2 regions of the Massilia sp. P2_C2 genome follow, and region 2 is predicted to be linked to the other one. Evidence: predicted binding sites of a transcription regulator. Region 2 holds the regulator's gene; the other holds the start of a gene.
The links. Region 2 encodes LexA, which represses DNA repair genes until DNA is damaged. Its sites were predicted from a motif close to ACTGTATNNNNATACAGT; they were not measured.
Positions count from the first base shown of each region.

Region 1: a site for LexA is predicted at 2,202-2,219, ahead of AC1DYX_RS26220 (ATP-dependent helicase). Genes of this name have one in related genera too.

Region 1 covers NZ_JBFUDR010000333.1:396-4,106, forward strand. Annotated here, with positions in the region: partial or broken gene AC1DYX_RS26195 (alpha/beta hydrolase-fold protein) at 1-107, opposite strand, end outside; gene AC1DYX_RS26200 (chromate transporter) at 176-763, opposite strand; gene AC1DYX_RS26205 (chromate transporter) at 760-1,341, opposite strand; gene AC1DYX_RS26210 (hypothetical protein) at 1,411-1,587, opposite strand; gene AC1DYX_RS26215 (hypothetical protein) at 1,750-1,968, shown strand; gene AC1DYX_RS26220 (ATP-dependent helicase) at 2,242-3,711, shown strand, end outside.
Region 2 covers NZ_JBFUDR010000038.1:14,049-17,759, reverse strand. Annotated here, with positions in the region: gene AC1DYX_RS07040 (tetratricopeptide repeat protein) at 1-646, shown strand, start outside; gene AC1DYX_RS07035 (class I SAM-dependent rRNA methyltransferase) at 879-1,514, shown strand; gene lexA (transcriptional repressor LexA) at 1,571-2,227, opposite strand; gene rpsF (30S ribosomal protein S6) at 2,506-2,889, shown strand; gene priB (primosomal replication protein N) at 2,928-3,221, shown strand; gene rpsR (30S ribosomal protein S18) at 3,263-3,553, shown strand; gene rplI (50S ribosomal protein L9) at 3,600-3,711, shown strand, end outside.

The DNA.
Region 1 (3,711 bases), on a different contig from region 2:
GGCAGGTAGACGGAAAACCGCATCGACAATCCGATGGCGGCGGAATCGTAACGATAGAAACGCTGCACGCCGCCGAAACAGGCGTGTTCGCTGAGAAGTTCGGGCATGGCTCGGTCTTTGTGAGTTGATTAATAAACACAAGTATGCCCGGTCCGGCCGCCAGGTGCATCCCGCTTCAGATCATGCCCAGCGCGCCGAGGACCGCCCCGGCGGCGAGCAGCCACAGCAGGTGGATGCGCGTGCGCCAGATGACGAGGCCGCTGACGACGGCCGTGAACCACAGCGGCCAGTGCGCCCTCGCGTCGCCGCCCACCGAACTGGCCATGATCCACGCCGTCGACAGCAGCAGCGCGATCACGATGGGCGCCATGCCCTGCTTGAACGCGCGCACGGCGCGCAGGTCGCGGTTGCGGTGGCCCCAGCGCGCCGCGGCATACGTGATGACGGTGGACGGGGTCATGATGCCGACCATCGTCACGACCACGCCGAACAGCGCCGCGCCCGTGCTGCCGGCGTTCATGCCCACCTGCCAGCCCATCAGGGCGACGAACAAGACGTTCGGTCCCGGCGCCGCCTGGGCGAGGGCGATAGCCTGGTTGAACTGTTCCTGCGTCAGCCAGTGGTGCTGGTCGACGAGGAAGCGGTGCATCTCGGACGACGTCGAAATGGCGCCGCCGACCGACATCAGCGACAGCGTCAGGAAATGCACGAACAGGTTGAGCCAGTCGGCCCAGTCGAGGGTGAGGTGCAGGGGCGCGGTCATGCTTTCAGGCGGCGGTAGGTGAGGACGCAGGATAGACCGCCCAGCCCGAACAGGACCCAGGCGAGCGGGCACTTGAGCAGCGCCACGAGGATGAAGCCGGCCGCGCTGAGCGCGCTGCACCACGGCAGCGGTAACGGGTTCTTCTTCAGCGCGCCCGCCAGGCGCAGGCCGGCCGCGCCGATCAGGCCGGCGCAGACGGCGGCCATGCCGCGCAACGCGCCCGCGACCAGGGGACTGTCGGCGAAGCGGGCATGCAGCACCGCGAGGATGAGGACCAGCACGAGCGGCACCGCCAGCAGTCCGGCCAGCGCCGCCAGCGCGCCCGGCACGCCGAAATAGCGGCCGCCGATCATCAGCGACAGGTTGACCACGTTCGGCCCGGGCATGATTTGGGCGACGGCCCAGTCCTCGATGAATTCTTCCTGGGTCAGCCAGCGCTTGCGGTCGACCATCTCGCGCTGGATGACGGCGAGCACGCCGCCGAAGCCCTGCAGGGCCAGCAGCGTGAACGAGACGAACAGATCAGTGAGCGAGCGGGGGCGGGGATGGTCGGCAAGGTCGGGCGGCGCGGAGTTCATCCGAGGATTATCGCCGCGCCGCCCGGTTCATGTCCATGCGTGCCGGTATCCATCGTCGTGGGCCATGGATCAGCCGCCGCCGATCCCCCGCATCACGCGTCCGGTCCCTTCGCATTCGGGACAGATCTTGCCGTCGGCCAACTTGCCGCTGCCGCCGCAGGTTTCGCACAGGTCTTCACCGGCGCCCGGGGTGCCGGGTTCCGCTTCGTCGCCGGGTTTCATGTCGGGATCGGGCATTGCGCTCATGGCGTCCTCGTGATCGGTTGGGTGAAGGACCATTCTAGGTGCAGCGGGTTTTGCGGGGCGCACGAGAAATTTAATGGTAAATATTCTTGACTTTGGCCAAAGCTGGGAAATACTCGTTATGGGCAATCCCATCATTTCAATCCATCAAGGTCAGGAACTGCGATGAATCAAGACACCCTCGAGCTCGAAGACGGCCAGGCGACCGTCTCTTACCAGCGGCGCGATGCGAACCAGCGCGACGTCGTCGACCTGGGCATTGCCCTGCAGCAGCGCAGCAATACGATGTCGGCCGTGGAATATCTGCGTTCGCAAAACGTCGGCAACGACGTCATCGAACGGGTCCTCACGGAGCCGGGCCGGCGGCGCTCATGGTGTCTTTGAGTCTCCATGCACACGGCGTGTCCGACGATCGTAAACCATTGATTTTGTGAAGGTTGGCTTATTGCCCATGCATTGGGCAATTTGTTGAAACCCGCATTCCTGCTTGGTCTTGCAGTGTCAAGAGGGTGCTTTTCCACAACCTTATTCACAGTTTTTGTGGATATCTGACGTGGTTTTGCCACACCGACAACGTCGTGTCGGCCTGCTGGGCTTGCGCGGACTTGCATTAAGATACTGGACAAATGTACAGTTGAGCATCAACGCTCAACCATCATGTCCGCCACCGCAACCGCCATCTCCAGTCCAGCTTCCAGTCCATCCACCGCTGCCGATCCGTTCGCCGGCCTGAATCCCGAACAGCGTGCCGCCGTCGAGCATGACGTGGGCGCGGAGCGGGTGCGCCCGCTGCTCGTCGTGGCCGGTGCCGGCTCGGGCAAGACGAATACGCTGGCGCATCGCGTGGCCAGGTTGATCCTGGCCGGCGCCGACCCGCAGCGCATCCTGCTGCTGACCTTTTCGCGCCGCGCTGCCGCCGAGATGGGCCAGCGCGCGGCCGGCGTGCTGCAGCGCGTGCTCGGGACCAGGACGACGGCCGTCGCCAGCCTCCCATGGGCCGGCACCTTCCACAGCATCGGCGCGCGCCTGCTGCGCGAGTACGCGGGCCGGATCGGCCTGGAGGCGTCGTTCACGATCCACGACCGCGCCGATTCCGAGGATTTGATGGGCCTCGTCCGGCAGGAGATCGGCCTGGGTGCCGCGGCCGGCCAGAAGCGTTTTCCGCTGAAGGGCACGTGCCTGGCAATCTATTCGCGCGTCGTCAACAGCCGCGACCCGCTGGCGGACGTGCTGCAGTCTACGTTCCCGTGGTGCGGCGAGTGGGAAGAACAGCTCAAGCGGCTGTTCGGCGCCTATGTCGACGCCAAGCAGGAGCAGAACGTGCTCGACTACGATGACCTGCTGCTGTTCTGGGCCGAGATGGCGTCCGACCCGGAACTGGGGCCGGAGCTCGGCGCGCTGTTCGACCATGTGCTCGTCGACGAATACCAGGACACGAACCGCCTGCAGGCCGCCATCCTGCAGGGCATGAAGCCGGACGGGTGCGGCGTGATGGTCGTCGGCGACGATGCCCAGTCGATCTATTCGTTCCGCGGCGCGACGGTGCGCAACATCCTCGATTTCCCGCAGCAGTTCGGCGAGCCCGCCCGCGTCATCACGCTGGACCGCAATTACCGCTCCACGCAGCCCATCCTGGACGCGTCGAACGCCGTCATCGCCGCTGCGCTGGAGCGCCACGCCAAGACACTGTGGACCGATAAAGTGGCCAGCGGCAAGCCGCAACTGGTGCTGATCCCGGACGAGGCCGAGCAGGCGCGCTGGGTCTGCAACCGCGTGCTGGAGCAGCGCGAGGCGGGCATCAAACTGACGCAGCAGGCCGTGCTGTTCCGCGCGGCCAGCCACAGCGCGGCGCTGGAGCTGGAACTCGTGCGGCGCAATATCCCGTTCGTGAAATTCGGCGGCCTCAAGTTCCTGGAAGCCTCGCATATCAAGGACGTGCTCGCCATGCTGCGCTTCGCCCAGAATCCGGCGGGCAGGGTGGCGGGCTTCCGCGTCGTCCAGCTGATCCCCGGCATCGGCCCGGCAACGGCGGCGCGCTTGCTGGACGCCGTGGCGGCCGCGGCGGAGCCCGTCGACGCTGTCGACGCCTTTCCCGCGCCCGCGCGTGCGCAGGCCGAATGGGCCCAG
Region 2 (3,711 bases):
GTTCGCCAAGAAAGCGTATCCGGAAGCCCTGCAGAAATACACGAAGCTGGCGAATGCCGGCAACGTGATGGCCCAGCAGCACCTGGGCGAGATGTATTTCTATGGCGAGGCTGGCGCCGTCGACATGGACAAAGCCGCGCAGTGGTTCCAGAAGGCGGCCGCGAAGGGTAATGCCGTCGCCATCGCGTCGCTCGACCTGATCAGGCAGCGCGAAGCGCGCCGCGCCGACCTCGATTACTGGATTGCGAAATACGACGGCTCCGACCTGCGCACGAACGAATACCGTTGCCCGGCGCCGCGTTTCCCGAGCATGTCCAAGGTCAACGAGGAAATCGACCTGTACAGCGGCAAGATGAAGGATTGGGAGGCTTGCCACAACCGCTGGGTGAAATACCTGAATTCGTCCTTGCCGCTAACCAAGCGTATCCCGGAAGACATTTCCAAGCTGCTTACGAAGGACGAGTCGGACAAGGCGACCGCGCACCTGAAGGAAGTGGGCGATCGCCTGGCGGAAGACACGAAGGTCGCGGGCAAGATGGTCATCGCCGATTTCGATGCGTGGCGCGCGGGCACCGAGGCCTACGTCAAGGAACACAACGAGATGGTCAAGAACGCGCCGCCGCGGGATCCGGACGACAGTAAGTGATGTGTTGGCCTCCTGTTGAGGCCAGTGTGGCGGACGGGCGAGCAGCTAGCGCGGGCACGTGGCGTTCATGGGCCGGCCGTCGTTGGGTCTCGCCAGACGCGGGGTTCAGGTAGCGCGCGATCGCAGCCGCATCGCGGGTGGCCGCCGCCAGGTAGCCCGGACGATTTTCGGAAGACACCTGGGACGACAAAGCCTTGCTGTATCATTCGGCTCCYGAAAACGAAGTCTGCATATGCTCATCATCACCATCAAACAGGGCAAGGAAAAAAGCCTGCTGTCCGGCGATCCCTGGATTTACCTCTCAGTCGTCGACAAGGTCGAGGGGCGGCCCCAGGAGCGCAGCAAGGCCGGGTCCACGGCGGTCGTGCAGTCGTCGTCGCGCCAGTTTTTGGCACGCGCCGCGTATAACGCCAGGTCGCAGATCGCGGCCCGCGTCTGGACCTTGCGCGAGGACGAGCCGGTCGACCATGCCATGATCAAGCGTCGCGTGCAGGCTGCGGTCGCGCGGCGGGCCGTTGCCGTGCGCGGCGCCGATCCACAAGCCCTGACCCTGGTGATCGATGGCGAAAAAGACGGCCTGCCGGGGCTCCTGGTGCACAGCTATGGCGGGACCGCCGGTTACCTGGTGTGCCAGTTCAATGCTGCCGGTGTCGACGCGTGGAAGGTGACCATCGTACAGGCGCTGCTGGCGGCGACGGGTTGCCCCAACGTATTCGAACGCAGCGACGAGCTGCTGCGCAAGGGCGAGGCGTTGCCCGTCATTTGGCGTGCCCTGGCCGGCGACGAGCCGCCACAGCGCCTGATGGTGCGCGATGGTAAGCGCCTGCTGCCCACCGATATCYGCACTGGTTTCGTCTATCCGCGCTGAGTGAATTGGTCCAGGATGCAGCACCGGCCACCGGGTGGCGACCGGTCACGGAAAACTCAATGCCAGGACCGCAGCAGCCCGACCGCCAGCCCTTCCAGCGCGAACTCGTCGGTGCTCGGATCGACGGTGATCACGGAGAAATCCGGGTTTTCCGGCAGCAGCTCGATCGTGGAACCGGTCTTGCGATAGCGCTTGACCGTCACTTCGTCGCCGATGCGGGCGACGATGATCTGGCCATTCTTCGCATTGTCGACTTTCTTGACTGCGAGGAAGTCGCCGTCGCAGATGCCGGCGTCGCGCATCGACCAGCCCCTGACCTTCAGCAGGAAGTCCGGCTTGCTCGAAAACATGGCCGGATCGACGGAATAGGTCGCTTCGACATGTTCCTGGGCCAGGATCGGCGAGCCTGCGGCAACGCGGCCGACGAGCGGCAGCGACATCAGGTTCGGCGGGATCTGCGGCACGAAGGCCGGCACGGCCGGGGCCCTGGATTCGGCGGCCTGGCCGACGAGGCGGATACCGCGCGAGGTGCCCGGGGAGATTTCGATCGCCCCTTTGCGGGCCAGGGCCTGCAGATGTTCCTCGGCCGCGTTGGCCGAGCGGAAGCCAAGCTCCTGGGCGATTTCGGCGCGGGTCGGCGGGAAGCCGGTATTGTCGATGGCTTCCTTGATCAGGTTGAGGATCTGTTCTTGCCGTGCGGTGAGCTTAAGCATGTTCGTCTTGGTTGGTACGGGATCAGACTGTATTTTTGTACAGTATTGCGCCGCGCGCAAGGGGATTTCGGAGTTTTTTTGCGCTGCGGTACGCGGCGCACGTCCGCAACCTTTCGCGCTGCGGCAAACCATGGGCCGAAAGGGGCTGGCGTGGCCGGATGCATACGACAAAGATGGCGCACTTGACGTTTTTGCGGTTATAATGTTGGGCTTTCCCTTCCCACACTCGTCTTGACGCCGAGGTGGGCATTTGTTTAAACGTCCTTAAGGAGTGTTTCATGCGTCATTATGAAATCGTGTTTATCGTCCACCCGGACCAGAGCGAGCAGGTCCCGGCGATGATCGAACGCTACAAGACCACGGTCACCTCGCGCGGCGGCAACATCCACCGCGTCGAAGATTGGGGCCGTCGTCAAATGGCTTACCAGATCCAGAAGCTGCCGAAGGCACACTACATCTGCCTGAACATCGAGTGCGACAACGAGACCCTGGTCGAGCTGGAAACCGCATTCAAATTCAATGATGCCGTGCTGCGTCACCTGACCGTGAAGATGAAGAAGGCAGAAACCGCACCGTCGCCGATGATGAAGTCGGTCCAGCGCGAAGACGCAGCCAAGAGCCACCGCGCCGAGCAGGCCGCCGCTCCGGCCGCTGCAGCCTAAATCTCGCGGGAGCACCGGGCCTTAGTTAATACTGCTAAGTGAACGAGCTGTCCCTGGTCGCAAGCATCACGGAACGCGACACCCTGCGCTACACCCCGGCCGGCATCCCCATCGTGGGCGGCATCCTGCAACACGGATCGACGCAGACGGAAGCGAGGGTCGACAGGCAGGTCGAATTCGAGATTTCCGCGGTTGCCGCGGGCGAGATTTCGGGACGATTTGCCAATGCCGAGTTGGGCGCGATGTACCGCTTCACGGGATTTTTGGCCAGGAAAAGCCGTCACAGCAAAAGCCTGGTGTTTCACATCATTGATTTCAGTGCCGCCGCATAAGCGTTGCGGACACGTTTATAGATAGATACAGGAGCCTCAAAATGGCATTCGGTAAAAAGTTCGACAAAAACAAAGCTAAGCTCAAAGAGAAGCGCAAACAGCAGAACCCGCTGTTCAAGCGCAAGAAATTCTGCCGCTTCACCGCCGCAGGCGTGGAACAGGTTGACTACAAAGACGTCGACACCCTGAAGGATTTCGTCCAGGAAAACGGCAAGATCATGCCGGCACGCCTGACCGGTACCAAGGCGCACTACCAGCGTCAAGTGGACACCGCCATCAAGCGCGCCCGTTACCTGGCTCTGCTGCCGTACACCGACCTGCACAACGCTTAATCGTCGGCTACGACATCGAAGCATAGTCAGATTACTGGAGAATAAAATGCAAGTTATCCTGCTAGAAAAAGTCGTCAACGTCGGCAACCTGGGCGACGTCGTCAAGGTCAAGGACGGTTACGCACGTAACTTCCTGATCCCGCAAAAAATGGCCCGCC